DNA from 3 places in the Streptomyces sp. NPDC025784 genome. Region 1 is predicted to be linked to each of the others. Evidence: riboswitches for the same ligand, from Rfam matches in the RefSeq annotation. Region 1 holds a riboswitch; each other region holds the start of a gene.
What was found. Region 1 has a riboswitch for cyclic di-AMP ahead of ACZ4IF_RS35715 (LysM peptidoglycan-binding domain-containing protein). Riboswitches for the same ligand answer to the same signal wherever they lie in the genome.

Region 1 (9,957 bases):
CAGGGTGACCTCGGACAGCGGGTGGAAGTGCGGTTCGAGGGTCTCCCGGTGGGCCGGGACGGTCACCCAGGCCGTGAGCGCCCGGCGTACGTCGGACCAGGTGGTGCGGCCGGCCGCGAGCAGCGGGTTCAGCGTGGGCTGTGCGAGGAGCTCGGCGTACGGGGAACCGAGCGCGCGGGCGGCGGCACCCGCGTCGAGCACATGGTCGCCGAGCCGGACGCCGACGCGCCGCTCCGCGGAACCGCCCGGGTCGCCGCTCGGGGAGAACACGCCGTACGGAAGGTTGTGCGGGCCGAAGGGATCGCCCTCGGGGACATCGAAGGGGGGCATCGGTAGGTGCCTCGCTTTCGGATTCGTACGCGTCGTCTGATCCAGGTGTGCCACACGTTCTGTGTGGTCGCGGCACACGTTACGGGGGAGTGACCCTGCTGTGGCAGTGCCTAAAGAGTTTGCAATGTCCGAATTTTCCTTGTCGGACGTGGCAATTCCGGCTTAGCGTCCTTTGGGGACACGGACGGGGTGGGTCCGGTCCGTAGGGGGACGCGTGGGGGGACCCGTGGCCAGGAGCTCCAGAAGTGCGCCGGTGCACGCCGACCAGCATGTTCCGGGCCTCATCGTGAAGTTCGGCGACTATCCGCTGCACCACGGTGGGGTGGGTGCCATCCGGAGTCTGGGCCGGCTGGGCATCCCGATGTATGCGATCACCGAGGACCGTTACACACCGGCCGCGAGCTCGCGCTATCTGCGCCGCGCGTTCGTCTGGCCGACGAGGGGGACGGAGGAACCGGAACGGCTCGTCGAGGGGCTGCTGCGGATCGGCAGGCGGATCGGGCGGCCGACGGTCCTCGTGCCGACGGACGAGGAGGCCGCCGTCCTCATCGCCGAGCACCAGGACGAGTTGGGCGACCGCTTCCTCTTCCCGCGCGTGGACGCCAAGCTGCCCCGCAGGCTCGCCAGCAAGCAGGGGCTGCACGAACTGTGCGTCGAACACGGCATCCCCAGTCCCGCGGCGGCCTTTCCGCAGTCGTACGAGGACATCGTCGAGTTCGCCGAGAGCGCCCGCTTCCCCGTCGTCGCCAAGAACCGCGAGGCGTTCGTGCGCCGCAGCCGCCCCGCCGTGAACGGCACGACGCGTATCGCGACCCGCGAGGGCCTGCTGACGCTCGCCCGGGACTGGGGTCCGCAACCGGGCGTGATCCTCCAGGAGTACCTGCCCAGGGAGGACGCGGAGGACTGGATCGTGCACGCCTACTTCGACGCGGACTCGACGCCCCTCGCGATGTTCACGGGCGTCAAGGTCCGCTCCTGGCCTCCGCACGCGGGAATGACGGCGAACGCGTACGTCGTCGACAATCCGGAACTCGCCGACCTCGCCGCCCGGTTCATCAAGGAGATCGGCTTCAGCGGCATCATCGACCTCGACCTGCGCTTCGACCGGCGCGACGGGCAGTACAAGCTCCTCGACTTCAACCCGCGGATGGGCGCGCAGTTCCGTCTCTTCGAGAACGAGTCGGGGATCGACGTCGTCCGCGCCATGCATCTGGATCTGACCGGGCGTGCCGTTCCGGAGGGGGAACAGCGGGCCGGTCACCGCTACGTCGTGGAGAACATCGACCTGCCGGCGCTGCTCGCCTACCGGCGCAGCGGCTACACGACACCGCACGCACCGACTCGCGCGAGCGGTACGGAGCTGGCCTGGCTCGCGGGCGACGACCTGCGGCCGTTCTTCACGATGCTCGCGCGCTTCGTGCGGCCGGGCGCGAAGCACCTGTATCAGCTGTGGCGCACCCATCGCCGCGGCAGCACCACCACGAAGTGACGGCAGACGTCCGACGTCCTGGGGAGGGGACTTCGTGATTCATCCGGTAGCAGTCATCGGTGCCGGGCCGTTCGGCCTGTCGACCGCGGCCCATCTGAGGGCCCGCGGTGTCCCGGTGCGTGTCTTCGGCGAGCCCATGGTGAGCTGGCGCGACCACATGCCCGAGGGAATGCTCCTCAAGTCGACCCCGGCCGCATCCACCATCGACGCCCCGCAGCGCGGGCACACACTCCTCGACTACTGCGACGCGGCCGGGACACCGCGCCTCGTCACGGACGAGGACATCATCCCCGTCGAGACGTTCATCGCGTACGGCGAGTGGTTCCAGCGGAAGCTGGTGCCCGAGCTGGAGCGGGTGCGGGTCGTCTCCGTCGACCGCAAGGCCGGCCGCGGCCGCTCCGGCGGCTCCGCCCGCTCCGGTGCCGCCGAGAGCCCGGACGGCTTCGAACTCAAGCTGGACTCCGGGGAGTTGTTCACCGCGCGGGCCGTCGTGGTGGCCACCGGCCTGTCCGGACTCGACCATCTGCCTCCCGAGCTCGCGAGCGTGGCGGCCGACGGGCCCACCCCCACGGGCCCCGTCTCGCACAGCTCCCAGCACCACGACCTGAGCCGGTTCTCCGGCAAGGAGCTGATCGTCGTCGGCGCCGGCCAGTCCGCCCTGGAGACGGCGGCGCTCGCGGCGGAGGCGGGTGCGCGGGTACGGGTGGTGTCCCGCGGCAAGGGCGCCGTGGCCTTCGGCGCGCCCCCGTGGAACCAGCCGAGGCTGCGCCCCGAGTCCCCCTTCGGCCGCGCCTGGTCCCTGTGGGCCCTGAGCTACTACCCGCAGCCCTATCGCTACCTGCCCGCGCGGGCCCGGCACTACTTGGTGCGCCGGGTGCTCGGCCCGCTCGGCGCCTGGTGGCTGCGCGACCGCTTCGAGGGCAAGGTCGAGGTCCGCGAGGTCCAGCGGATCGTCCGCGCCCAGGTGCGCGAGGGCAGTCCCGTCCTGACCGTCCGGACCCATGAGGGCCGGGCCGAGGAGCTCTGCGCCGACCATGTCGTCGCGGCGACCGGCTATCGCGTCGACATCGCTGCGATGGACTTCCTGGGGCACGAGCTGCGCACCGAACTGGCGGTCAGCCGCGGCACTCCGAGGCTGGGCGCGGGCTACCGCTCCTCCGTCCGCGGCCTGTACTTCACCGGGCTGCCGGCGGCGTCCTCGTACGGGCCGGTGATGCGGTTCGTGTGCGGGACGGAGTTCGCCTCGCCCCGGCTGGCCGGACATCTGACCGCCGCACACAGGTGAGTTGAGGGAGGGGCGCCGCGGGCGAGGCGGCGCCCCTCGTCCGTGCCCGGCTGTGGAGAAGGGGCGCCTTCGCGTACCGCGCGCACGGGTTGTACGGCGAACTGCCCCTGTCGCCCGGACGGTGAGGGGCGTTGCGGGCGGGATACCGGACGTCGTCCGGTTCACGGCGGGCCGTTGAGTCGTGCGATCCGTATTCTTCGGATCATGGCCGCTCCGACTGCATATTCACTCATCGCCACTGACCTGGACGGAACGCTGCTGCGCGGCGACGACACCCTCTCCGACCGGTCGCGGGCCGCGCTGGCGAGGGTGGCCGAGGCGGGTGCCCGGCATCTCGTGGTGACGGGCCGTCCCGCACCGAGGGTGCGACCGCTGCTGGACGAACTCGGCGGCGAGGGGCTGGCGGTGTGCGGTCAGGGAGCGCAACTGTACGACGCCGGGGCGGACCGGATGCTGTGGTCGGTGACCCTGGACAGGGAACTGGCGGAGACGGCGCTCGGCAAGATTGAGGCGGAAGTCGGCCTGCTGTACGCGGCGGTTGACCAGGACGGCGTGGACGGGCTGACCCTGATCGAACCGGGCTACGTGATGCCCCACCCGACGCTCCCGGCGGTACGGGTGCGGCGGCGCGACGACCTGTGGACGGAGCCCATCAGCAAGGTGCTGCTCCGTCACCCTTCCCTGAGCGACGACGAGTTGGCGTCGGCGGCACGGTCGGTGGTCGGCTCGCTGGCGACGGTCACCATGTCGGGGCCGGGCACCGTCGAACTCCAGCCATGCGGTGTGACCAAGGCGACGGGTCTGGCCCTCGCCGCGGCGCACCTCGGTCTCGCGCCCGCCGAGACCCTCGCCTTCGGCGACATGCCCAATGACATCCCCATGTTCGACTGGGCGGCCCGCGGGATCGCCATGGCCAACGCGCATCCGGAACTGAAGGCGGTGGCCGACGAGGTGACCTTGTCGAACGAGGACGACGGCATCGCGGTCGTGCTGGAACGGCTCTTCGGGGTGTAGACGTCCGGTCGCGGTGCGGATGTCCTTCCGGGCGCGGACACCCCGACAGGAGAAAAGCGGAGAAAGACGGACAAAGATTCTCATTCGGGGCGCGGGCGGAGGTCCGTCGCGCGCCCCGAGGAGGCGATGTGCCGCTGTCGCCGGGTCAGTACGCTCCGTTGACGTTGTCGATCGAGCCGTACTTCGCCGCGGCGTAGTTGCAGGCGGCCGTGATGTTCGCGACCGGGTCGTACGGGTCCATCGAGGTGCCGGGGACGTGGTAGGCCTTGAAGGTGGGGTCGATCACCTGGAGGAGGCCCTTCGAGGGGATGCCGGCCTTGGCGTTGGAGTCCCAGTTGTTGATGGCACGGGGGTTGCCGGAGGACTCGCGCATCACGTTGCGGTGGATGCCGTTGTACGTGCCGGGTATGCGCGCCTTGGCCATGATGTCCAGGGAGTGCTTGATCCAGCCGTCGAGGTTGTTGGTGTACGTCTTGCCGGAGGAGGGGGCCCCTGCCGCCGGTGCGGCCTTGGTCAGCGGGGACACCACGCCGGTCGCGAGGTTCTTCGTACCCACCGTCAGCACCAGTCCAGGGCGCAGGTGGGCGGCGTCGGGGCCGATGACGGCCTTGTTCGCGTCGTACAGCGCCTGCCAGCCACCGCTCGACGGGTTCTTCTTCGCGACGGTCTGGAGGGTGTCGCCGGCGACCACGGTGTAGGTGAGGAGCTGCACCTGGGGGACGGTCGCCCGGACGGTCTGGGTCGCGGTGGCGGCCTGGGCGCCGGTGGCGCTCAGGAGGGGGAGCGCGAGGGCGACTCCGCCCACACCGGCGGCGAGCACGCCACGGGTGACGAGGGGGCTGGTCCTGAAGCGGCGGTTCATGAGTCGTCCGGACATGGCGGTTTCCTCTCCTGCGCCTGCGAGGTGAGCTGTCGGGTTCGGGCGGGGAGGTGCCCGGCCGCGCTCTCTGTGCGGCTTGACCCCGAGTCGTTCCGGTTTGTCCCGGATCGACGGTTTGCCTGGGTTCCCCCGCTCCTGCCGTGTGTGCGTGGGTGGGTGGGTCCGGGCGGCGGCAGGATTCGGCGATCCGCCCGGGATCGACGTGAACGTATGCGAGAGCACATGTCGGGAACAAGGTCTGAATTTCGGACGAAGATCGCTTTCAGCTGATTAAAGCGACGTCGATTCGTCCGATTCAACCGGAATTGGTTCCTCAACTTGCCTTTAGCAAAGGGGTTCTGTGAAGGCGGCGTAAATTCCCGGTCGAGGGTGTACGTGACCCAACTCACGAGACCAAGGCGAATCAAAGCGGCAAGACCGGCAACTCGGACATCATGCCCCGATGGGCTATGTGTACGAGTTGGGCAATTCGGACATCGGCAGGGCGGTGGTCCGAGGGGGGCAAATCGGGCAACTCGGGCAGGGTGTAGGAGGTTCCGTGGGGCCGGGCGGCCGCGCGTCCGGCCGCCCCGGCGGGCGGGGCCGGGCCGGTGGCGGCCCTAGCCCGCCGTGCGCGGGATCCGCTTCTCCCACGTCCGGTGGAAGACCACCTCGTCGCCGTCCCTGCAGATGACCTCGTCGGAGGCGATGAACTCCTCTTCGGAGCAGGTGAGTTCCGATCGCGTCGTCACCCGGGCGTCCCAGGGGAGGCCGGGGCGGTGGAAGCGGACCGACCAGGCCGAGCGGGCGCGCGCCGACAAGGGGCCGGACTCGTCGATCGTGTACGACTCCCCGACGTCCTCCGTGACTTCGAGGCCGTCCGGGTGGATACGGGTGCCTTCGTGACGGACGTCGGTCTCCAGGCGCCACTCGCCCTTGGCGACGTCGTGCACGAGGAGCCGCTCGGGGCGCGGCTCGTCCAGCGTCGCGGGGGAGGCCGCCCCGAGGGGCGCGGACTGCTCCGGCTCCTCGAAGACGATCGCCGGGTCCGACTCCCGTGCCCTCACCGGGAGTTCGAGGGCGCCGGCCGCCGGGTCCAGGGTGAAGCCGGTCTCCGGACCGGGCTGGGGCCAGACCCACGGCCAGTACGCGGAGGAGACGGCGAGCCGGACGTGATGCCCGGGCGGGAACGCGTGACCGATGGGGGCCAGCTCGACGAGCACGTCCTCCGTCGCGCCCGGCACCCACGTCGTGGCCCGGTCGCTGCCGTGGCGCGCCGACAGGTTCAGCACGCCCCGGGTGACGAGCGTCGAGGCGCCGTCGGGAGCCACGTCGCACAGCCGGGCGATCACCTGGCCCCGGGGGGAGTGCGAGGTCAGCCGCAGCCGGACCGCCGGGCGGCCCAGGACCCAGGTCTCCTCCGTGACCTCGAACTCGAAGCAGACCGAGCGGGCGTCCTCCTCGCGCTGGTCCGGGGGCAGGTCGGCGTCGTGGCCGTGCGGGACGGTGCGGCCCGCGTCCACCCCGGTGTGCTGCGGCGAGCGCACCGTCACCGGGTCGCCCTGGAGCGCGTACGTGACCCGGGTCACGGTGGGGGACGGCCACACGGGATCACCCACCCAGCGGCCGGTGATCACCGGGTACGTCGTCGCCGGGGGGCGCGCGTCCATGACGTACGAGCGCAGGAGCGGTTCCGCCATGATGCCGCCGGGGCCGGGGCCGGGGCCGGGGCCGGGGCCGGGGCCGGGGCCGGGGCCGGGGTCTGGGTCTGGGGCGGGGTCGGGGTCTGGGGCGGGCGTCGCCGGGGTGCGCAGCCAGTGGTCCCACCAGCGCAGGGTCTCCTGGAGGAAGCCGATCGCCGGGCCGGGCGGCCGGTCCCGGTCGGGGTAGTGGTGCGACCACGGGCCGATCACTCCGCGTACGCGATCGGGTGGCAGGTGCTCGACCAGACGCAGCACCGTGTCGCGGTACGGGTCGTGCCAGCCGCCGACCGCCAGGACCGCCGCCCGGATCGCTCCGTAGTTCTCGCGGACGCTCCCGTGGCGCCAGTACGCGTCCCGGGTCTGGTGCTCCAGCCAGGTGTGGACGGGTGGCTCCACCGCTTGGAGCCGCTTCACCCACATGTCCCGCCACATCACCTCGCCCACGTGCGCGGGGTCCGGGGGAAGGGCGGCGGAGGCGAGCGTCGCGGCCGACCGGGCGTGCAGGCCGGCGGCCCGTACGGAACCTCCTGCGTAGTGGACGTCGTTGTCGTAGCGGTCGTCCGTGGAGCAGACCGCGACGACCGCCTTGAGCGGCTCGGGTGCGAGGGCCGCGATCCGGAGAGAGCCGAAGCCGCCCCAGGAGATGCCGAACATGCCGACGCTTCCCGTGCACCAGTGCTGGGCGGCCAGCCAGTTGACCACCTCCACGCCGTCGTCCAGCTCCTCCTGCGTGTGCGCGTCCGCCGGCACGCCCTCCGAATTGCCGTGCCCGCGGATGTCCACGCGGACGGAGGCGTAGCCGTGGCCCGCGTACCAGGGGTGACGCTGCCAGTCGCGGGGCGCGGTCCGGTCCGTGAGGCGGTGCGGAAGGTATTCGAGAAGAGCGGGTACGCGTTCCTCGGTCAGCGGGCGCCAGACGCGCGCGTACAGACGGGTGCCGTCCGGGAGAGGGATCCAGAGGTCCTCGTGGGCGGTCTCGTACGGGAAGGATGTACGGATGTGCATGATCATCGCGCTCCCGGGCCCGGCGGAGCCGTGGGACTCGGGCGGTTCGGCACGGTCGTGGGGCGTGGTCTGTCGGGGCGGCCCGGCGGGCCCTTGCGGTGCGTGGGGCGCGCTGGGTGCGTGGGGGTGACCTCGGTGGACGGCGCCGTGCACGGCGTCCACCGAGGGGATGCGTTCCGCCGTGTGCGTGCGTCCGGCCAGGTGATGCCGACCGGTCGGCGACGAGGGCCGGCTGCCGGGCTCGGCTCGGCACAGGTTCGGGACACGGCCACCCACTTCCGGTTGCCTCGGAACGTATCGCCACATGTCGCCGGGTATCGGCTGGTCGTGAACATACCGTTGGTGATCGGATACCGCCCGGGCATGGAGGTGCCTCCTGCCGGAGCCAAGTCGACCGGGGGACGGTGGGCGCTCGTGGTGATCGAAACGTGACCGGATACGCTGACTTGAGTGATGGCAGCGACACATCGACAAACCGTGTCATCGACCGAATGATCGACCGAGTTTCGCCATGTGATCGTCAGCAGACAGGAGAACCTCTCGTGACCGTCGTCGGGCCGTTCGGGCTGAGCGTGCGGGACCAGGCTCTCGAAGCCGATGTCCAGGCCGGATTGGCGGCTGTCGAGGAGGGTTTGCTCGAAGCCACCAAGAGCGAGGTCCCCTTCATCACGGAAGCCGCCCAGCACCTCGTGCGGGCCGGCGGGAAGCGGTTCCGGCCGCTCCTCGTGACGCTCGCCGCGCAGTTCGGCGATCCCTACGCGCCGGGTGTCGTGCCCTCGGCGGTGGTCGTCGAGCTCACCCACCTCGCCACGCTGTACCACGACGACGTGATGGACGAGGCGGACGTGCGGCGCGGGGTGCCGAGCGCCAACACCCGCTGGGACAACTCGGTCGCCGTCCTGACCGGCGACTTCCTCTTCGCCCGTGCCTCCTACATCCTGGCCGACCTCGGGCCCGAGGCGGTCCGCATCCAGGCCGAGGCCTTCGAACGGCTGGTCACCGGCCAGATCCTGGAGACCGCGGGGCCGCGCGACGGGCGCGACCCGGTCGATCACTACCTCGACGTCCTGGGCGGCAAGACCGGTTCGCTGGTCGCCGTCGCCTGCCGGTTCGGCGCGATGATGTCGGGCGCCGACGAGACGGTCGTCGACGTGCTCACCCAGTACGGGGAGCGTCTCGGTGTCGCCTTCCAGCTCGCGGACGACGTGCTGGACATCGCGTCCGACTCGCACGAGTCCGGCAAGACGCCCGGCACGGACCTGCGCGAGGGCATCCCCACGCTGCCGGTGCTCCGGCTGCGTGAGCGCGCGGAGCGGCTCGGGCTCGCGGACGACATCGCGCTGTGCGAGCTGCTCGACTCCGACCTCACCGACGACGCCCGGCACGCCGAGGCGCTGGCCCGGCTGCGGTCCCACCCGGCCCTGGAGCAGGCGCGGCGGGACACCGTGCGGTACGCGGAGGAGGCGCGTGCGGCGCTGGCTCCGTTGCCGGAGTGTGATGCCAAGGCGGCGCTCGTGGAGCTGGTGGACGCGGTGGTGCACCGGGCCGGCTGACCTGGTCCTCCGGGCCCGGTCCACGTCCTGGCCCCGGCCCACGCCCCGGCCCTGGTTCGCGCCTCTGCCCCGGTCCACGCCCGGCTCGTGGTCTCTGGTCTCGGGCCGGCTCTCCGTGCCCTCTGATCGGCCTGGACGGCCTCGTCCTCAAGCGCCGGACGGGCGAGCCGTCGTGTCCGGTCCCAGGGGGTTTCGGCGTGTTCGGGGCTCACCCGGGAGTGTGACGTGTGTCACTGAGTTGGAATGAGTCCAGGGTCAGATCAGGTCCGTACTCATGCCCAGAAGCTGACGCAGGGGGCGTCGGCTGAAGTACGGGGAGAAAACAGAATCATGGGATCGAACGCCACGATCAGTACGCGTCGCAAGGGTCTGATCCTGACCGGTGTCGCGGTCGCCGCCGCGGCCGGTGTCGCCGCCGCCGTCATCCCGGCGGTCGCCGACAGCGGCAGTCACCGTGAAGGCCACGGCACGAGCCACTCCGCGCACGACGACCGGACCATCGTCACGCAGAGCGGCGTCATGGGAGGCGGCGGCGGGACCATCCTCGCCACCAGCCTGCGCGGCGCCAACGAGGTGCCCGTCCAGGGCGGCCCCGCCGTCGGCGACAAGGACGGCGCGGCACTGGAGTTCATCAAGGTCAAGGGCAACAAGGTGTCCGTCGCCGTGACCTGGCGCGGCACCGGCAGGCCGACCCTGCTCCACATCCACCAGGGGGCCAA
Region 2 (9,957 bases), on a different contig from region 1:
GGGCCGCGAAGGACGCGGGGACCCCGATCCGCATCGGCGTCAACGCCGGCTCGCTCGACAGGCGGCTGCTCCAGAAGTATGGCAAGGCGACCCCCGAGGCGCTGGTCGAGTCGGCGCTGTGGGAGGCGTCGCTCTTCGAGGAGCACGGGTTCCGCGACATCAAGATCTCCGTGAAGCACAACGACCCCGTGGTGATGGTCAACGCCTACCGGCAGCTGGCGGCGCAGTGCGACTACCCGCTGCACCTCGGCGTGACCGAGGCCGGCCCCGCCTTCCAGGGGACCATCAAGTCGGCCGTCGCCTTCGGGGCGTTGCTGAGCGAAGGCATCGGGGACACCATCCGGGTGTCGCTGAGCGCGCCGCCGGCCGAGGAGGTCAAGGTCGGTATCCAGATCCTGGAGTCGCTCGGGCTGCGGCAGCGCCGTCTGGAGATCGTCTCGTGCCCGTCCTGCGGCAGGGCCCAGGTCGACGTGTACAAGCTGGCCGACGAGGTCACGGCCGGTCTGGAGGGGATGGAGGTCCCGTTGCGCGTCGCGGTCATGGGCTGCGTCGTCAACGGCCCCGGTGAGGCGCGGGAGGCGGACCTGGGGGTCGCCTCCGGCAACGGCAAGGGGCAGATCTTCGTCAAGGGCGAGGTCATCAAGACCGTGCCCGAGTCGAAGATCGTGGAGACCCTCATCGAGGAGGCGATGAAGATCGCCGAACAGATGGAGAACGACGGCGTCGGGTCCGGGGAACCGGCCGTCACCGTGAGTTGATCAGCACGGACCGAGAGGGGGCCCGAGCGTGACGATTCTGGAGAACATCCGGGGACCACGCGACCTGAAGGCGCTGGCCGAGGCGGAGATCGGTGAACTGGCCGAAGAAATACGGGAGTTCCTGGTGCACGCGGTCGCCAGGACCGGCGGTCACCTTGGGCCCAATCTGGGGGTGGTGGAGCTCTCCATCGCGCTGCACCGGGCCTTCGAGTCACCCGGTGACCGCATCCTGTGGGACACCGGCCACCAGAGCTATGTGCACAAGTTGCTGACCGGACGTCAGGACTTCTCCAAGCTGCGCGGCAAGGGCGGCCTGTCCGGCTACCCGTCGCGCGAGGAGTCCGAGCACGACGTCATCGAGAACAGCCACGCCTCCACGGCGCTCGGCTGGGCGGACGGGCTCGCCAAGGCCCGTCAGGTGCAGGGGGAGAAGGGCCATGTCGTCGCCGTCATCGGAGACGGCGCGCTCACCGGCGGTATGGCATGGGAGGCCCTCAACAACATCGCCGCGGCCAAGGACCGCCCGCTGATCATCGTCGTCAACGACAACGAGCGCTCCTACTCGCCGACCATCGGCGGCCTCGCGAACCACCTCGCGACACTGCGCACGACGGACGGCTACGAGAAGGTGCTCGCCTGGGGCAAGGACGTGCTGCAGCGCACGCCCGTCGTCGGCAACACCCTCTACGAGTCGCTGCACGGCGCGAAGAAGGGATTCAAGGACGCGTTCGCGCCGCAGGGCATGTTCGAGGACCTCGGCCTGAAGTACGTCGGGCCGATCGACGGGCACGACGTGGGCGCCGTGGAGTCCGCACTGCGCCGCGCGAAACGTTTCCACGGACCTGTGCTCATCCACTGCCTCACCGAGAAGGGCCGCGGCTACGAGCCGGCGCTCGCACACGAGGAGGACCACTTCCACACGGTCGGCGTGATGGACCCGCTCACCTGCGAGCCGCTCGCCCCCTCCAACGGACCGTCCTGGACCTCCGTGTTCGGCGACGAGATCGCGCGGATCGGGGAGGAGCGCGCCGACGTCGTGGCGATCACGGCGGCCATGCTGCACCCCGTCGGACTCGGCAAGTTCGCCGAGCGGTTCCCCGACCGGGTGTGGGACGTCGGGATCGCCGAGCAGCATGCCGCGGTGTCCGCGGCCGGACTCGCCACCGGCGGTCTCCATCCCGTCGTCGCCGTCTACGCCACCTTCCTCAACCGCGCCTTCGACCAGCTCCTCATGGATGTCGCGCTGCATCGCTGCGGTGTCACCTTCGTCCTCGACCGGGCCGGTGTCACCGGGGTCGACGGCGCCTCGCACAACGGCATGTGGGACATGTCGATCCTCCAGGTCGTACCGGGTCTCAGGATCGCCGCGCCGCGCGACGCCGACCAGCTGCGGGCCCAGCTGCGCGAGGCGGTCGCCGTCGACGACGCGCCGACGCTCGTCCGCTTCCCCAAGGAATCGGTCGGCCCCGCGATTCCCGCGGTCGGCCACGTGGGCGGGCTGGACGTCCTGCACCGGGCCGAGGGGACACCGCAGGTCCTTCTCGTGGCCGTCGGGGTGATGGCGCCGGTCTGCCTCCAGGCCGCCGAACTCCTGGAGGCACGCGGCATCGGCTGCACGGTCGTCGACCCGCGCTGGGTGAAGCCCGTCGACCCGTCGCTGCCCGGGCTGGCCGCCGAGCACCGGCTCGTCGCCGTCGTCGAGGACAACAGCCGGGCATCCGGGGTCGGCGCGGCGGTCGCGCTGGCGCTCGGGGACGCGGAGGTCGACGTCCCGGTACGGCGGTTCGGCATCCCGGAGCAGTTCCTCGCGCACGCCAAGCGCGGTGAGGTGCTGGCCGACATAGGCCTGACGCCCGTCGAGATCGCCGGGCGGATCAGTGCCGGACTGGCCGTCAAGGAAGAGCTCTCCAAGGAGAAACAGGAATGACCGAACCAGCGGCGAAGGGGGAGTTCGACCTCGGCGCGCTCCTCGCCGAACGCGGAGCCGAGCGCTACGAGTTGCACGGCAAGTATCTGAACCACCAGCTCCCCCGGATGCTGCACACCATCGGCTTCGACAAGGTCTACGAGCGCGCCGAGGGGGCGCACTTCTGGGACGCGGACGGCAACGACTACCTGGACATGCTCGCCGGGTTCGGGGTGATGGGCCTGGGCCGCCATCACCCCGTGGTCCGCAAGGCGCTGCACGACGTCCTCGACGCCTCGCTCGCCGACCTGACCCGCTTCGACTGCCAGCCGCTGCCGGGCCTGCTCGCGGAGCGGCTGCTCGCCCACAGCCCGCACCTGGACCGGGTGTTCTTCGGCAACAGCGGCACGGAGGCGGTCGAGACCGCGCTGAAGTTCGCCCGCTACGCCACCGGGAAGCCGCGGGTCCTGTACTGCTCGCACGCTTTCCACGGGCTGACCACCGGCTCGCTGTCGGTGAACGGCGAGGACGGCTTCCGTGACGGCTTCGCACCGCTGCTTCCCGACACGGCCGTCCCGCTCGGCGACCTCGACGCGCTGGCCCGGGAGCTGAAGAAGGGCGACGTCGCCGCGCTGATCGTCGAGCCCATCCAGGGCAAGGGCGTCCACGAGGCACCGCCCGGCTACCTGCGCGCCGCCCAGGAGCTGCTGCACAAGCACAAGGCGCTGCTCATCGCGGACGAGGTGCAGACCGGGCTCGGGCGGACCGGGGACTTCTACGCCTACCAGCACGAGGACGGGGTCGAGCCCGACCTGGTGTGCGTGGCCAAGGCCCTGTCCGGCGGATACGTGCCGGTGGGCGCCACCCTCGGCAAGGACTGGATCTTCAAGAAGGTCTACTCGTCCATGGACCGGGTCCTCGTCCACTCGGCGAGTTTCGGGGCGAACGCGCAGGCCATGGCGGCGGGGCTGGCGGTCCTGTCCGTCATGGAGAACGAGCAGATCGTGGCGAACGCACGCGCCACGGGGGAGCAGCTGAAGTCCCGGCTCGGCGCGCTCGTCGACCGGTACGAACTGCTCGGTGACGTACGCGGCCGGGGGCTGATGATCGGCATCGAATTCGGCCGCCCCAGGTCGCTGAAGCTGCGCAGCCGCTGGACCATGCTGCAGGCCGCCCGCAAGGGGCTGTTCGCCCAGATGGTGGTCGTGCCGCTGCTGCAGCGGCACCGCATCCTCACCCAGGTCTCGGGCGATCATCTGGAGGTGATCAAACTGATCCCGCCGCTGATCGTCGACGAGCGGGACGTGGACCGCTTCGTGGAGGCCTTCACCGCGGTGATGGACGACGCGCACAGCGGCGGCGGCCTGATGTGGGACTTCGGCAAGACGCTGGTGAAGCAGGCCGTGGCGAACCGCTAGCGGCGCCGGCAGAACCACGCCGGGCGCTCCGTACCAGGGTGCTCGCCGAACCGCGCCGGGCACTCCGTACCGGCGGCGGGCTCCCACGACGAGCCCGCCGCCGGTGCGCGGGGCCGGGTGGTGTTTGCCTCAGAGGCAAGAAATTTGCCCCAGAGGTAACGGTGCGGCTCAATGGAGGGCATGAACCCTGTCGAGGGTAGCGACCCTTCCGCTCCGCAGGCGGCAGAGGGGACTGCCGCCGAGCTCCCCGCCGTCGCGCCCCAGCTGCGCGAACTGCGCCGCCGTGCCGCCCTGACGCTGGAGGCCGCGTCCCGCGCGGCCGGGCTGTCACCCGCCCATCTCTCCCGTCTGGAGACCGGGCAGCGCCAGCCCTCGCTCCCGATGCTGCTCGCGCTCGCCCGCGTCTACGGTACGACGGTTTCCGAGCTCCTCGGCGAGACGGTCGCCGAGCGGCACGCGATCGTGCGCGCCGCCGACATGGAGCCGACACCGGCCGGCGGCTGGACGTACTGGCAGGCCGGGGCCCCGGGCCGCGGCATGCAGGCCCTGCGGGTGCACGTCCCGCACGGCTCGCAGGGCGACATCGTGCGCGTCCACCCCGGCGAGGAGTGGCTGTACGTCCTCACCGGGCGACTGAGACTGCGACTCGGGGACACCGCGCACACGCTCGGGCCGGGGGACAGCGCGCACTTCGACTCGCTCACCCCGCACCGCATCGCCGCCGCCGACCCCGGCGGGGCCGAGATCCTCTTCGTACACACCTTGCTGCAGAGTCCGACCGCCGCGCTGTGCCTCGGCCCGGTGGCGGGACACCTCACCCCGGGAGAGCCGTCATGACCGAACCCACACCGCCCAGGCCCCGCAAGTCCATGGAGGAGAAGTTCCCCCGTGCGCTGTGGGTGCGGCTGATCATCTACGTCGCTGTCGGCCACCTCTTCGCGGCCTTCATCTATCTGCTCTTCACGCTGGGCGCGCAGAGCCAGTAGACGTGCCGGGCCGGAGGGCCGGCCCGGGGCCGCGTCAGTCCAGCAGGCGCTCGCGCAGGCGGTCCCGCACCTGCGGGGTGACCCGCAGCGCCTGCTCCAGGTAGGTGTCGACGCCGCCCCAGGTCTCCTCGATCGTCTCGAAGGCCGCCGTGAGGTACTCGGCGCGCGCGTCGAACAGCGGGCTGAGCAGCTCCATGACCTCCGGGGAGTACGCGGAGGGGGAGGAACTGCTGCGGTGCACCTTGTAGCGGCGGTGCTTGGCGTTCGACTCCAGGTAGTCGGCGACGATCGCGTCGCGCTCGACACCGAGGGCGAGGAGCGTCACGGCTATGGACAGGCCCGCGCGGTCCTTGCCCGCCGCGCAGTGCATCAGCGCGGGCACGCTGTCCTCGGCCAGCGCGTGCAGCACCTGGGAGTGCTCTGTCGTGCGCTCCTTGATGATCGTGCGGTAGGAGACGACCATCCGGTTCGCGGCCTTGCCGTCCGAGAGGATCGCGCGCAGCTGGTCGAGGTCGCCGTCACGGACCATCTTCCAGAACTCGGCGCCGTCGGCCGGGTCGGTGAGCGGAAGGTTCACGTTCCGCACGCCCGGGAGGTCGACGTCGGGGCCCTCCAGCTTCTGGTCCGAGGCGTTACGGAAGTCGAAGATCGTGTGCAGGCCCAGTGAGGAGAGGAAGGTGGCGTCCTTCTCGGTCGCGTGCGCGAGGTGGCCGCTGCGGAACAGCCGACCCTGTTTCACCCGCCGGCCGTCGACGGTGGGCAGGCCGCCCACGTCCCGGAAGTTGCGCACTCCGGCCAGCTCGGGCTCGGTCGACGGGACCTGCTGCGTCACGTGAACTCCTCACATTCGGCCGCCGGCGCCGCCAGGTCCTGCCCGGTGGCGTGTGTCGACGGGTTGCGCTCTCGACCATACGACATGGGTTCCTGAGGCAATGAGTTGTCCACAGGCGTTGCCCGCGGGGCACGGCCGCCGGGAACATGTCGGTGTCTGACCGTGGCCGTTCGGATCCGTGGGGGACTGATGATCGAGACCGGCGCGGACGGTCGCACCTGGCTGCTCTCGGGGCCGACGAGCAGCTACGCGGTGCGGCTCACCGACCTCGACGAACTGCTCCACCTGCACTGGGGCCCGCGGATCTCGCTCGCCGACGCCGAGTCGCTGGCCGCGCTGCCCGCACCGCCGTACCGGCCCTTCGAGTCGCTGCTCGACGGCCGTGAGGAGTACCCGGTCGAGGGCGGGCCCCGCTTCGTGCGCCCCGCCCTCTCCGTGCGGACCGAGGAACGCCGGGGGACCGAGTGGCGGTTCGAGGGGGCCGGTGACACAGGTCACGGGCACGGAGACGACGAGCTGGCCCTGTGCTTCGCGGACTCCGGGCTCCGCATCACGCTGCACTACCGCATGCGCGGCGACGTGATCGAGCGCTGGGCCGCCCTGGACAACGACGGACCTCCCGTGGAGCTGCTGCGCGCCGACTCGGCGACCTGGACGCTGCCCGAGCGCGACGGCTGGCGGCTGTCCCAGCTGCACGGCCGGTGGGCGGCCGAGTCCCGGCTGGTGCGCTCCCCCCTCACCTACGGGGAGAAGGTCATCGGCAGTCGGCGCGGCCACACCGGGCACCAGCACCTGCCCTGGGTCGCGCTGGACACCGAGGCCACCGAGGAGAGCGGCGAGGTGTACGGATGCGCTCTCGGCTGGTCGGGGTCCTGGCGGATCGCCGTGGCGCAGCTGCCCGACGCCCGGGTGCAGATCACCGGCGGCGCGGGGTACGACGACTCGGGGCTGCTGCGCCTGGAGGCGGGGGAGTCCTTCACCACCCCGGTCTTCGCCGGACTCTGGAGCGCCGGCGGATTCGGCGGGGCGAGCCGGACCTGGCACGCCTACCAGCGGGAGCACGTCGTCCCGGACGCCGGCCGGGACCGTCCGGTGCTCTTCAATTCCTGGGAGGCCACCACCTTCGACATCGCCGAGGACCAGCAGATGGCGCTGGCGCGGCGGGCCGCGGAGATCGGTGTCGAGCTGTTCGTGGTCGACGACGGCTGGTTCGGCGCGCGCACCGGCGACCGGGCCGGGCTCGGCGACTGGACGCCCAACCCGGACCGTTTCCCCGCGGGGCTCAAGCCGCTCGCCGACCATGTCCACGCGCTCGGCATGGAGTTCGGGATCTGGGTGGAACCGGAGATGGTCAATCCGGACAGCGAGCTGTACCGCGCGCATCCGGACTGGGTCCAGTTCCAATCGGGGCGGACCAGGACGGAGTACCGCCATCAGCTCGTCCTCAACCTGGCCCGCCCGGACGTCCAGGAGTATTTGTGGGAGCAGCTCGACCGGCTGCTCTCCGGCGCGCCGGTCGACTATGTGAAGTGGGATTTCAACCGCTGCTTCACGGACGCGGGCTGGCCCGGCGAGCCCTATCCGCAGAAGCTGTGGGTCGAGCACGTGCGGGCCCTGTACGCCCTCCTCGACCGGCTGCGGGCCGCGCACCCCGGTGTCTCCTTCGAGTCCTGCTCCGGCGGTGGCGGCAGGATCGACCTCGGCATCATGGCCCGTACGGACCAGGTGTGGACGTCGGACAACACCGACCCGCTCGACCGGCTCGCCATCCAGTACGGCATCAGTCAGATCCATCCCGCACGGATCATGGCCGCCTGGGTCACCGACAGCCCGAACACCCAGCTCAACGGCCGGGTGAGCACCCTGCGTCCGCGGTTCGTGAGCGCGATGGCGGGGGTGCTCGGCATCGGCGGGGACCTGTCCGCGTGGAGCGAGGAGGAGCTCGCCGAGGCGCGGGAATGGATCGGCCTCTACAAGGAGATCCGCCCCGTCGTGCAGCGCGGGGACCTCTACCGTCTCCGCCCTCCGGAGGGCGGCCTGAGCGCCGTGCAGTACGTCCACGGCGACGAGACGGTGGTGCTCGCCTGGCTCCAGGCCCAGCGGTACGGCGAGCCGGCCGCTCCGCTCCGACTGCGCGGACTCGACGCGACACAAGGGTACGAATGCCGTGAAACGGGCGAAATCCATCGAGGTGCCGTGCTGCTGCACCACGGACTGCGGACGGGCCTGCGGGGAGACCTCGATGCCGTAGTCATCCGACTGTGTCGCATATGACCGTTCTGTCGAAATCAGGACCTTCGTTCCAACTGGCCCTGGATTGGGGAGCCGTGCGCTGGGTCGCGTGAGCAGCGTCATATTCGTGACGATGCGTCGCAGCCGGCTTTTCGCAACGCGCCCGTGTCCACGGGCTTGTTGGGCCGGGCAAAAGATCATCTCTTCACGGAGTGTGACGGGCATTTCCGACATGGATCAAGAAAGGTGGGCGCGCGAAAAAATCACCTGCTTGTGGCCGCGCTCTCGTCTCGCTTACGTTCGCCCTCACTCCGGACGGACGCCCAATCCTGCCGCCGGCCGGAATCCGCACACAGACCCGCACGCGGCAGGAGCGGGGGACCCAAGGTTCCATGCCTGTTCCGGTCTCCGGAACGGCTAGGGGTACAGCCACGCACACGCGTGGCCGGGCATCTCCAGCCCGCACCCGACAGCTCACCTCGCAGGCGCCGGAGAGGAACTCGTCATGCCCGCGAAGGGTAAGCACCGCCGTCCCAAGTCCCCCCGCTTCGCCCGCTCGATCGCCGTTGCCGGAACCGGTGGCGCCGCACTCGCGCTGCCCCTGCTGGGCGCCACGGGCGCCCATGCCGCGACCCCCGCCGCCGCCGCGCAGAAGGCGGAAAAGGTCGTGACCGCCGCTCCCGTCGCGGCGAAGAAGGTCGCCGGTACCAAGACCTACCGCGTCGAGGCCGGCGACTATCTCGCGAAGATCGCCGCCGAGCAGAGCGTCCGCGGTGGCTGGAAGAAGCTGTACTCCGACAACCGCTCGGCCATCGGCGGCGACCCGGCGCTGATCCACCCGGGTCTGAAGCTGGCGATCGGCGCGAAGGCCGTGTCCGCCGGGGCCACCCAGTCGTCCGCCCCGGCCGCGAAGACCGAGGGCGCCCCGGCCGCGAAGACCGCCGGCGCCCCGGCGCCCCAGGCCGCCGCGAAGAGCTCCTCCGGCTACACGCTGCCGGTCGCGGGCGGCAGAGTCGGCACCTCCTACAAGGTGGCGGGCAGCATGTGGTCCAGCGGCTACCACACCGGCGTCGACTTCGTGGTCCCGACCGGCACCACCATCAAGTCCATCGCCGCCGGAACCGTCGTCTCCGCCGGCTGGGGCGGCGCCTACGGCAATCAGGTCGTCATCCAGCACGCCGACGGCAAGTACTCCCAGTACGCCCACATGTCGGCCCTGTCCGTGTCCGCGGGCCAGGCCGTGACCCCCGGCCAGCAGGTCGGCCTCTCCGGCGCGACGGGCAACGTCACCGGACCGCACCTGCACTTCGAGATCCGCACCACGCCGAACTACGGCTCCGACGTGGACCCGGTCGCCTACCTGCGCTCGCACGGTGTCGCCGTCGGCTGACACCTCCCGCAGTCCCCGGCGCCCGCCGCTTCCTGCCACGGACGCCGGGTCCCGCTCCTGACGGCGGGACCCGACGTCCACGAGGCAGGACCGCCTCCGAAGGCCGGACCCCCGATCCCCGGGGTCCGGCCTTCGGTGCGTCGGCACGTCAATACGGCGCCACCGGTGCCGGATTGCGGTCCTCCACGTGCGGACTCGGTCAACGCTCCTGATCAGGGCCCTATTCCGGATTGACCAATACTTGACGAGTGTCTTATCTCACCATCCGTCAACCCTTCCTTACGGTCGCGTAGCTCACATCGAAAGGTGAATCATGGCCCGACGTGGCAGACGATTCGAAGAGTGACAACAGATCAGTGATCGGGTCGTACGTGGCGGTGGGGGACAGCTTCACCGAGGGCGTCGGCGACCCCGGTCCGGACGGGGCCTTCGTGG
Region 3 (9,957 bases), on a different contig from region 1:
ACCCGGGCGGGAGGTGCCGCGGGCGATGGAGACCGCGGCCGCCACGTCCCGGTCCCCGGTGTCGCTCGGACCCCACAGATAGCCGGTGCCGCCCACGTGCGACCCGTCCTTGACGATCGGGTCGCGCCACCACGACGGGTAGGACGCGGGCACGGGCGGGGCCTGCGCCTCCGGCGGGGCGTCGGCGACGGCCTGGGCGGCGAGCGGGTCGGGGTCGGGGGCGCCGCGGTGCTGCGACCAGTAGCCCGCGCCGGCCAGCAGGAGGGAGAGGACGACGGAGAAGGCGAGCACGCTGCCGTTCTTCAGCATGGAGAGCAGTACGCCGCAGCCGACCAGGGCGAAGAGCACGGCGGCCAGTGCCTGGCCGTCCACGCGGCCGGTGAGGAGCTTGCGCACCTCGTTCTCGTCATCGTCGTCGTACGGGACGAACAGCCAGACGAAGCCGTAGAAGATCAGACCGATGCCGCCCGTCGCGGAGAGCACCGCGAGCACGACGCGGAAGATCACCGGATCCATGTCGCACTGGCGGCCCAGACCGGCGCACACCCCGCCCAGCATCTTGTGCCGGCGGTCGCGCCGGAACTTGCGCGGGACCTCGGGCGCGTGCGGCGGCTCGCCCTCGGCGGGCGGCACGGTGTCCCGCGGCCCGGTGCCCGGGGGCGGGGCGCCGAGGCCGTCGGGGCCGGGGTCCGGCTCCGCCGCCGCGTGCTGCTGATCTGTCATGGGTCCATGGTGACGGGCGGGGAGGGGCGAGGGGAGTCGGGATGACCCTGGCGCAACCCTGATATCGGCCCTGACGGGGGCGGAGGAGGGTGCGTGGCGCCGGTTTTCCGAAGATCAGGGGTGTATCCGGGGCGGACCCTGATGCCCGTGTCCGCCGGTCGTGTGAACATCGATGGCATGCCGGATGCCGCAGCGATGCCCGTCGACGACCCGCGGCCCCCGCGCAAGCTCTACCGCAGCAGCGACGGACGCTGGCTCGGGGGCGTGGCGCGAGGGCTTGCCGGGCATCTCGGGCTGCCCGTGATCTGGGTGCGGCTCGTGTTCGTCGGACTGTTCATGGCGGACGGTCTGGGGGCGCTGCTGTATGCCGCGTTCTGGTTCTTCGTGCCGCTCGGTGTCGGCGGGGTCGACTCCGGACGCCCGCCGTCCTTCAGTTCGGAGACCTCGCCGGACGGCCGCCGCAGACTCGTGGCCCGCAAGCCGGACCGGGGTCAGATCGTGGCGCTGCTGCTCATGGTCGTCGTGGCCATGATCTTCGTCGGCAATGTGAATCTCGGCGGGGGAGCCAAGGCGTATCTGTGGCCGACGGTCCTCGTCGGCGCGGGCGTCGCCCTGGTCTGGCGGCAGGCGGACAACGCCAGGCGGGCGCGCTGGGTGGAGGTCGGCCGCCGTCGTCGCACGCTCACGTTGCTGCGCTCCGCGGCCGGTGTCCTGCTCGTCACCGCGGGTGTGTCCGGGATATTCGTCCTCCAGGGCTCGGCCGCGCACCTGGGCTCCGTGCTCCAGGCGGCGCTGGCCGTCCTGGTCGGCATAGCGCTCCTCGCCGGCCCGTATCTCGTCCGCATGACGCAGGACCTCTCCGAGGAGCGTCTGATGCGCATCCGCGCCCAGGAGCGCGCCGAGGTGGCCGCCCATGTCCACGACTCCGTGCTGCACACCCTGACCCTGATCCAGCGCAACGCGGACAACGGCAACGAGGTGCGGCGACTGGCCCGCGCCCAGGAGCGCGACCTGCGCGCCTGGCTGTACAAGCCGGAGGGCACCGGTAAGGACGAGGCCGAGGAGCCCGACACCCTCGCCGAGGCGGTGCGCCGCAATGCCGCCGAGGTCGAGGACAAGCACGGTGTCCCCATCGAGGTCGTCATCGTCGGCGACTGCCCGCTCGACGAACGGATCGGCGCACAGATGCAGGCCGCGCGGGAAGCGATGGTGAACGCCGCCAAGTACGGTGGCAAGGGCGGCGCCGTACAGGTCTACGCCGAAGTCGAGGGCAGGACGGTCTTCGTGTCCGTCCGCGACCGCGGTCCCGGCTTCGACCTCGACGCGATACCCGCCGACCGCATGGGCGTCAGAGAATCGATCATCGGCCGCATGGAGCGCCACGGCGGCACGGCGCGACTGCGCGCGGTGCCCGACGGCGGCACGGAGGTCGAGTTGGAGATGGAGAGGGCGGAGAAGACGTCATGAGTGACGCGAACGGGCCTGTGGAATCCGGCAGTTCTGCTGAGGAGACCCCTTCGGCCTCCGCGCCCCAAGGGGCCGCGGACGGGGCCGGGCGCCATGTGCGTGTCGTGCTGGTCGACGATCACCGCATGTTCCGTACGGGCGTGCAGGCCGAGATCGGGCAGACCGAGCGCACCGGCGTCGAGGTCGTCGGCGAGGCCGCCGACGTCGACCAGGCGGTCACCGTGATCACCGCCACGCGGCCCGAGGTCGTGCTGCTCGACGTGCATCTGCCGGGCGGCGGTGGTGTCGAAGTGCTGCGCCGTTGCGCCCCGTTGATGGCGGACGCGGAGCAGCCGGTGCGTTTCCTCGCGCTGTCCGTGTCGGACGCCGCGGAGGACGTCATCGGGGTGATCCGCGGCGGCGCCCGGGGGTACGTCACCAAGACGATCACGGGCACCGACCTCGTCGACTCGATCTTCCGGGTGCAGGACGGCGACGCGGTCTTCTCGCCGCGGCTGGCCGGCTTCGTGCTGGACGCGTTCGCGTCGACGGACGCACCGCCCGTCGACGAGGACCTCGACCGCCTCACCCAGCGCGAGCGCGAGGTGCTGCGCCTCATCGCCCGCGGCTACGCGTACAAGGAGATCGCCAAGCAGCTCTTCATCTCGGTGAAGACGGTCGAGTCCCATGTCTCGGCGGTGCTGAGGAAGCTCCAGCTGTCGAACCGGCACGAGCTGACCCGCTGGGCCACGGCACGCCGGCTGGTCTGACCGGGCCGGGGTCCCGGACACCGCGGCGCCCAGCCGAGCGGGCCGGGCTCCGCCGGCGTCCCGGCCCCCCCGGTCTGGTCCCCGGCCATGCCGTCTCCCCGGCCACGGACATCACCGACGGTGTGGCGGCGATCGGCGCCGCGGTGCGGGGACATCCGCTGACACCGGCGGCACATGGGACTCAGGCCACCCGCGTGGCCCCCGCGAACGGCATCGACTCGACCGGTGCGAGCCGTACCGGCGCCGTGGGATTCGGTGCGTGGATCATCTGGCCGTTGCCCACGTAGATGCCCACGTGGCTGATGCTCGAGTAGAAGAACACGAGGTCGCCGGGGCTGAGTTCGGAGCGGGAGACCCGTCGGCCGGCGTCGATCTGGGCGTACGTCGTGCGGGGCAGCGAGATGCCCGCGGAGCGGTACGCGGCCTGGATGAGGCCGGAGCAGTCGAAGGCGTCGGGGCCGGTGGCGCCCCAGACGTAGGGGCTGCCGAGCTTCCCGTAGGCGTACGACACCGCAGCCGCGGCACGGGAGTTGGGAGCCTGCACCGAGCCCGACGGCGCCACGGGTGTCAGGTCGCGGGCAGAGGAACGCGAGGCGTGTCCGGCGCCGCCCGCCTCCCCGAGCGCCGCACGCTGTTCCTCGCTGAGCTGTCCCAGCAGCCGTCGCGCCGAGGCGAGCTTGCCGTTGATGGTCTTCTTGTGCCGCTTCAGCTCGGCCTGCCGCGACTTGAGCGAGGCGACCTCGACATGCGCGGCGCCGCGCAGCCGCTCGATCTCCCGCAGTTGCTTGCCGACCCGGGACACCGCCGCGGCCTGCCGGCTGCCCGCCCGTTCGGCGAACGCGGCACCCTCCAGGTACTGGTCGGGATCGTCCGAGAGCGCGAGTTGCAGCGCCGGGTCCAGGCCGCCGCTGCGGTACTGTGCCGCGGCCATCGAACCCAGCGCCTCCCGCGCAGAGTTGAGACGGTCCTGCTTGCGTGCCACCTCGTCGCGCAGCTCGTCGAGGCGGCTCTGCGCCTTGTCGGCCTTCTCCTTGGCGCCGTTGTACTTCTCGGTGGCCACCTCGGCCTCCTCGTACAACTTGTCGACCTTGGCCTTCACCTGTGCGGGGGACAGCTGGGGATCGGCATGTCCGGTCCCCTCGAAGCCGGTCGCCGTGGCCGCCCCGGCGAGAGCGATGGTGGCGGCCGTGCGGGCCGTGTTTCCGCCGAGCGAGCGCTGTCTGGGCTTGCGGTGCGCTGCCACGAGGGCCCACATCCTTCCGTACGACCGCTCCGGGGATCGCGGTCAAGCGGTGTCGCGTCCGGCGGCGGCCCGCACAGGGGGAACGAGCCGCCGCCGGACCTTCTCGGCGGAGGTGGCCGACGGCCGTCCCTGGCCCGGACGGCGATGGGGAGCCGGTCACCTGGTGGAGGACGCTAAACCTGAGAGTGACGGGTCGGTAACAGCATGTACGGAACTGACGGGACTGGAGCGCCCGATGACCGGATGCGGCCGTGATCCCCGCCTGCCGTCACCGACTTCACGCGGTGCAATGACCGAAGCGCCGAATCCGGGGCATCCGGCGGTGCTCCGGTGCTACGGGGTTCACGGGGTGGGCCGGTGCTGCGGGGTTCACGGGGTGGGCCGGTGACAAGCAGGGCAGAGGCGTCCGATTAGGCTCCGGCCTCATGGACGTACTCATCCATCTCTTCGTCGGCCTGCACATCATCGGCATCGCCTCGCTCCTCGGTGGCTTCCTCACCCAGATGAAGGCGATGGGCCGGGGCACCGCCCGCTTCGTCCCCGCGATGCTGCACGGCGCGCTGACCATGCTGGTCACCGGTGTCGTGCTGGTCGGCCTCAACCAGGCCGACGACAACCCGGTCGACAACATCAAGATCGGCGTGAAGCTGGCCCTGCTGATCGTGATCCTGGGGCTGGTCTACGTGAAGCGGGACGACGAGCAGGTGGACAAGCGCCTCTTCGGCCTCGTCGGCCTGCTGACGACCGCCAACATCTTCATCGCCGTCCTCTGGACCTGAGCGCGCGGCGGCCCCGGCAGGGCAGGGTGCCCGGGCGTGGCGAAGGCCTGGGCGCGGCAGAGGGGCGTCGGCCGTCCGCTCACACCCGCTCGAACGCCGCCGCGGACCGGGCGGCGCCCACCGCGGCGGCCAGCCACGCCGCCACCGCGATCCACAGCAGCGCGTCCCCCCATCCCCTGAGCCAGGGGTGGCCGAGCGCGGACGACACGGTCAGGGTGGCCACCGCGGTCATCCCCATCGGGAAGACCGTCGCCCAGCGTCGTACGTCGTAGCGCGGGCGCTGCCAGATCAGCTCCGAGACGACGAGGACGCAGTACCAGACGACCGCGAGGATCAGCACGGCGACGGTCACGGTGCGCAGGACGCTCTGGTCGTCGTCGTTCCACAGGTACGGGTTCACGTGGTGGGCCGCGACGAGCTTGGCCCCGGCCAGTGCCGAGATGGCGAGCGCGCCGCCCGCCACCCACTGGTCCCCGGCCCCCCACGCCACCTCGCGGATGTCGAAGTGCGCGTACGCCACCCCGTACAGCGCGAGACCGAGCCAGAACAGCACCAGCGCGGCATGCGCGAGCCACTCCGGGCCGACGGCCGCGGCGAGCGTGGCGGCCAGCACGGCGAGCCCCTGCGTGGCCACGCAGACGAGGAACACGCCTCCCGGCATCCGGTGCTTCCAGTGCCGTACGACGCACCACAGCAGCACGGGCCAGAGCACGGCCGACAGGGCGAGCAGGGCCTCGGCGGCGACCTGCCGTCCCAGGGCGGTCAGGCGTGTCCCGAGCACGGTGGTGGCCGCGACGGCGGTGAGCCCGGCCGGCGTGTATGCCTCTCCCACCCAGCGCGGCCGTTCCCGCAGCAGCCGCAGGACGAAGTCCGCGGCGAGCCCGACCCAGGCTACGCAGGCCAGGACCAGCGCGACACGGGACAGCGTCTCGTGGTCGGCCATGTACAGCCCGACCGAGACGATGCCCGTGGCCATCACGGCGGCACCGGCGGCGGGCGGGTGCTCCGCCCACCAGGCCCGGAGCTGGGAGAAGGCTGGCATGCGGACGATGCTATGGACCGACGGGCGCGTTGCCCGTGGGGCACGCGCGCGGGGCGCCCGATAGGCCCCACGCGCGTGTGCCCGCCACGGAGCGCCGTCCGCGGGACGGCCTACGCCGGGCGCACCACGCTGTGGATCGCCGACGTGCCGTCGTAGTAGATCGACTCCTCGCGCACGTACGCGCCCGGCTTCGGCGCGTGGATCATCATGCCGTTGCCGATGTAGAGGCCGACGTGGCTGATGTCGTCGTAGAAGAACACCAGGTCACCCGGCTGCGCGTCGGAGAGGGAGACGGTCGTGCCCGCGTTCACCTGGTCGTAGGTGACGCGCGGGAGCGAGACCCCGGCGGCCTTCCAGGCGGCCTGCGTGAGGCCCGAGCAGTCGTACGAGTCCGGTCCGGTGGCGCCCCACACGTACGGCTTGCCGATCTGGGTGCGGGCGAAGGCGACCGCCTTGTCCGCCTTCGCCGTGGACGACGAGCCCGTGGTCGTCGAGCCGGTGGAGCCGGTGGAGCCGGTGGAGCCCGTGCTGGTGTCGCCGGACGACGACTCCTGCGCGGCCGCCTTCTGCGCAGCCTCGGCCGCGGCCTGCTGTTTCGCCAGTTCCGCCGCCTTGCGCGCGGCCTCCTCCTGCTTCTTCTTCTCGATCGCGGCGAGCCGGGCCTTCTCCTCCGCGGTCAGCTTCGAGAGCAGGTCACGCGCCTCGGTGAGCTTGCTCTGGACGTCAGCCTTGGACTTCTTGAGCGCGTCCTGCGAGGAGGACAGCGTCTCCAGGCTCTTGGCGGCCTCCGTGCGCTTCTTCGTGGTGGCGGCCTGCTCGGTGATGTAGTCGTCTACGGCCGCCTTCTGGCGGGTGGTGAGACGGTTCATCAGCTGGGTCTGGTCGAAGTAGTCCTGCGGGTCGTCGGCGAGCAGGAGGGTCGCGGTGTCGGGAGCGGCGGCCCCGGTGCGGTACTGCGCGGCCGCGAACGAACCCAGTTCCTCACGCGCCGAGTTGAGCTTCTCGGTGCGCTTGGCGACGTCGTCGCGCAGGGCGTCGACGCGCTCCTGCTGCTTGGCCGTCTTCTCCCTCGTCGCGTTGTACTTCTCGGTGGCCGTCTCGGCCTGGTGGTAGAGGTCGTTGACCTTCTTCTCGACTTCTTCGAGGCTCGGCTTGGGCTCGGCGGAGGGGGACGCGTTCGCCGTCTGGGAGAGCAGGGCCACGGAGGTGAGGGCGGCCGTCGCGAGAGCGGGGGTACGTATGCCTGCCATACGCGAACCCGCGGGACGCCATTTGCGGTGCGACGCCAAGAGAGGCGACTCCTTCCGTCATCCGCCTACCGAGTTAGCTGTCGGGTTCGGGCGGGTGCATCCGGAAGGTTTGCCCTACGGTCCTTGCCCCACAAGGCAGTTGGACCGATTCACCCCAAGGTCGGTGGGTCCCCGGTTCCGGCCGCCGCGAGGGCAGGCCGAATTCGGCGGAGGCCGCACGGCCCGGCGACGTTCGCCGGTGGGGGTCGAGCGGCCTGTGCGGCACGCTAGCCAATTCGTGTGGCTGCTGTGAAGGTTGATGTGCGATATGCCCGATACATTTTCGTGACCTTGGCCATGAAAAGCGTCGCTCTCACCGATCGTGGCCCGGAGGCTCTGGAGGGTGACGGAGGCGAAGGGGCTCTCGGTAGGGGGGCAGCACGCACCGCGAGGGTTCTGAAGGTGATGTCAGTCACGGTGGAGGCGGCGGGGAGGGGCCTTCGCGGGCCGGGGCCGGGCAGCGCACGGGACTCGCGGAGTCCAGGTGGGCGGTGCACGGGGCTGACGGAGCCACGCGGGCGGCGCGAGGGACTCACGAGCCGGGCGCGGGCGGGGAATGGGGCCGGCGGGCCCGGGAGCGGGCCGGGGAGGGGCCGGGCTCGCGGAGGCCGGCCCGGGAAGATCATCGGCTTCCCTGGGGCACCGCGGAGACGGACGGGCACCCCGATCGGGGCGGACTTTCCGGGGCGGCGGCCGGTTGTCGGTGGGGCGGCCTAGACTCGGAGAGCGATGAGCAGCCTCTTTGACGACAGCTTCCTGGCGGACCTCAAGCCCTCCGGGGCCCACGAGGAAGAGCCCCCGCCGCCGCCCGAGGACGAGGCGCCGGAGCCCATTCCGGACGACCTGTTCGGCGGCCGCTTCGACCTGCCCCCGGCCCGGGACGCGTACTACCGCGACGGCGCGCACCGCCCTGCCGTCGACCCGGCGACGCTGCTCGACGGGCTGAACGAGAATCAGCGCGCCGCCGTCGTCCACTCCGGCTCCCCACTGCTCATCGTGGCCGGCGCGGGCTCGGGCAAGACCCGCGTGCTCACCCACCGGATCGCCCATCTGCTGGCCGAGCGGCACGTCCACCCCGGCCAGATCCTCGCGATCACCTTCACGAACAAGGCCGCGGGCGAGATGAAGGAGCGCGTCGAGCAGCTCGTCGGCCCGCGCGCCAACGCGATGTGGGTGATGACCTTCCACAGCGCCTGCGTCCGCATCCTGCGCCGCGAGAGCAAGAAGCTCGGCTTCACGTCGTCCTTCTCGATCTACGACGCCGCCGACAGCAAGCGTCTGATGGCCCTGGTCTGCCGCGACCTGGACCTCGACCCCAAGCGCTTCCCGCCGAAGTCCTTCAGCGCCAAGATCTCGAACCTGAAGAACGAGCTGATCGACGAGGAGGACTTCGCGAACCAGGCCGCCGACGGCTTCGAGAAGACCCTCGCCCAGGCCTACGCGCTCTACCAGTCGCGCCTCCGCGAGGCCAACGCGCTCGACTTCGACGACCTGATCATGACGACGGTCAATCTGCTGCGCGCCTTCCCGGACGTCGCCGAGCACTACCGCCGCCGCTTCCGCCACGTCATGGTCGACGAGTACCAGGACACCAACCACGCGCAGTACGCCCTGGTCAGGGAGCTGGTGGGGCCGGCCGACAGCGACCCCGGCGAGCTGTGCGTCGTGGGTGACGCCGACCAGTCGATCTACGCCTTCCGCGGCGCGACCATCCGCAACATCCTCCAGTTCGAGGAGGACTACACGGACGCGACGACGATCCTGCTCGAACAGAACTACCGCTCCACCCAGACGATCCTCTCCGCGGCCAACGCCGTCATCGAGCGCAACGAATCACGGCGCCCGAAGAACCTGTGGACCAACGCGGGCGCCGGTTCCAACATCACCGGCTACGTGGCCGACACGGAGCACGACGAGGCCCAGTTCGTCGCCGACGAGATAGACCGTCTCACCGATGCGGGCGAGGCCAAGGCGGGCGACGTCGCCGTCTTCTACCGCACCAACGCGCAGTCCCGTGTCTTCGAAGAGGTCTTCATCCGCGTCGGCCTGCCCTACAAGGTCGTCGGCGGCGTCCGCTTCTACGAGCGCAAGGAGGTCCGGGACGTCCTCGCGTACCTCAGGGTGCTGTCCAACCCCGAGGACTCGGTCCCGCTGCGCCGCATCCTGAACGTTCCCAAGCGCGGCATCGGCGAGCGCGCCGAAGCGATGATCGACGCGCTGTCGCAGCGCGAGAAGATCAGCTTCCCGCAGGCGCTGCGCCGCGTGGACGAGGCGTACGGGATGGCGGCCCGCTCGACGAACGCGGTCAAGCGGTTCAACACGCTGATGGAGGATCTCAGGACGATCGTCGAGTCGGGCGCAGGCCCGGCCACCGTCCTGGAGGCGGTCCTCGAACGCACCGGCTACCTCGCCGAGTTGCAGGCCTCGACCGACCCGCAGGACGAGACCCGGATCGAGAACCTCCAGGAACTCGCCGCCGTGGCCCTGGAGTTCGAGCAGGAGTCCGGCGAGGGCGAGGCCGCGGGAGGCCTCTCCGAGTTCCTGGAGCGGGTCGCGCTCGTCGCCGACTCCGACCAGATCCCGGACGAGGAGGACGGCAACGGCGTCATCACCCTGATGACCCTGCACACCGCCAAGGGCCTCGAATTCCCCGTGGTCTTCCTGA

Region 2: it holds a riboswitch for cyclic di-AMP, as region 1 does, so the genes downstream of both, ACZ4IF_RS07320 (peptidoglycan DD-metalloendopeptidase family protein) here and ACZ4IF_RS35715 (LysM peptidoglycan-binding domain-containing protein) in region 1, are expected to answer to the same signal.
Region 3: it holds a riboswitch for cyclic di-AMP, as region 1 does, so the genes downstream of both, ACZ4IF_RS32815 (C40 family peptidase) here and ACZ4IF_RS35715 (LysM peptidoglycan-binding domain-containing protein) in region 1, are expected to answer to the same signal.

The regions. Positions count from the first base shown of each region.
Region 1 covers NZ_JBVHMN010000021.1:31,646-41,602, reverse strand. The annotation lists gene fahA (fumarylacetoacetase) at 1-330, opposite strand, end outside; gene ACZ4IF_RS35730 (carboxylate--amine ligase) at 584-1,819, shown strand; gene ACZ4IF_RS35725 (FAD-dependent oxidoreductase) at 1,854-3,104, shown strand; gene ACZ4IF_RS35720 (HAD family hydrolase) at 3,309-4,118, shown strand; gene ACZ4IF_RS35715 (LysM peptidoglycan-binding domain-containing protein) at 4,264-4,995, opposite strand; cyclic di-AMP (ydaO/yuaA leader) riboswitch at 5,018-5,131, opposite strand; gene ACZ4IF_RS35710 (CocE/NonD family hydrolase) at 5,598-7,685, opposite strand; gene ACZ4IF_RS35705 (polyprenyl synthetase family protein) at 8,228-9,238, shown strand; gene ACZ4IF_RS35700 (CHRD domain-containing protein) at 9,569-9,957, shown strand, end outside.
Region 2 covers NZ_JBVHMN010000002.1:278,857-288,813, reverse strand. The annotation lists gene ispG (flavodoxin-dependent (E)-4-hydroxy-3-methylbut-2-enyl-diphosphate synthase) at 1-758, shown strand, start outside; gene dxs (1-deoxy-D-xylulose-5-phosphate synthase) at 787-2,685, shown strand; gene ACZ4IF_RS07345 (aspartate aminotransferase family protein) at 2,682-4,082, shown strand; gene ACZ4IF_RS07340 (helix-turn-helix domain-containing protein) at 4,263-4,919, shown strand; gene ACZ4IF_RS07335 (DUF6126 family protein) at 4,952-5,068, shown strand; gene ACZ4IF_RS07330 (tyrosine-protein phosphatase) at 5,103-5,900, opposite strand; gene ACZ4IF_RS07325 (alpha-galactosidase) at 6,090-8,174, shown strand; cyclic di-AMP (ydaO/yuaA leader) riboswitch at 8,460-8,633, shown strand; gene ACZ4IF_RS07320 (peptidoglycan DD-metalloendopeptidase family protein) at 8,638-9,522, shown strand; gene ACZ4IF_RS07315 (SGNH/GDSL hydrolase family protein) at 9,879-9,957, shown strand, end outside.
Region 3 covers NZ_JBVHMN010000018.1:32,991-42,947, reverse strand. The annotation lists gene ACZ4IF_RS32845 (PspC domain-containing protein) at 1-723, opposite strand, end outside; gene ACZ4IF_RS32840 (ATP-binding protein) at 865-2,190, shown strand; gene ACZ4IF_RS32835 (response regulator transcription factor) at 2,187-2,939, shown strand; gene ACZ4IF_RS32830 (C40 family peptidase) at 3,121-4,182, opposite strand; gene ACZ4IF_RS32825 (hypothetical protein) at 4,608-4,961, shown strand; gene ACZ4IF_RS32820 (tellurite resistance/C4-dicarboxylate transporter family protein) at 5,041-6,003, opposite strand; gene ACZ4IF_RS32815 (C40 family peptidase) at 6,114-7,292, opposite strand; cyclic di-AMP (ydaO/yuaA leader) riboswitch at 7,301-7,472, opposite strand; gene pcrA (DNA helicase PcrA) at 8,022-9,957, shown strand, end outside.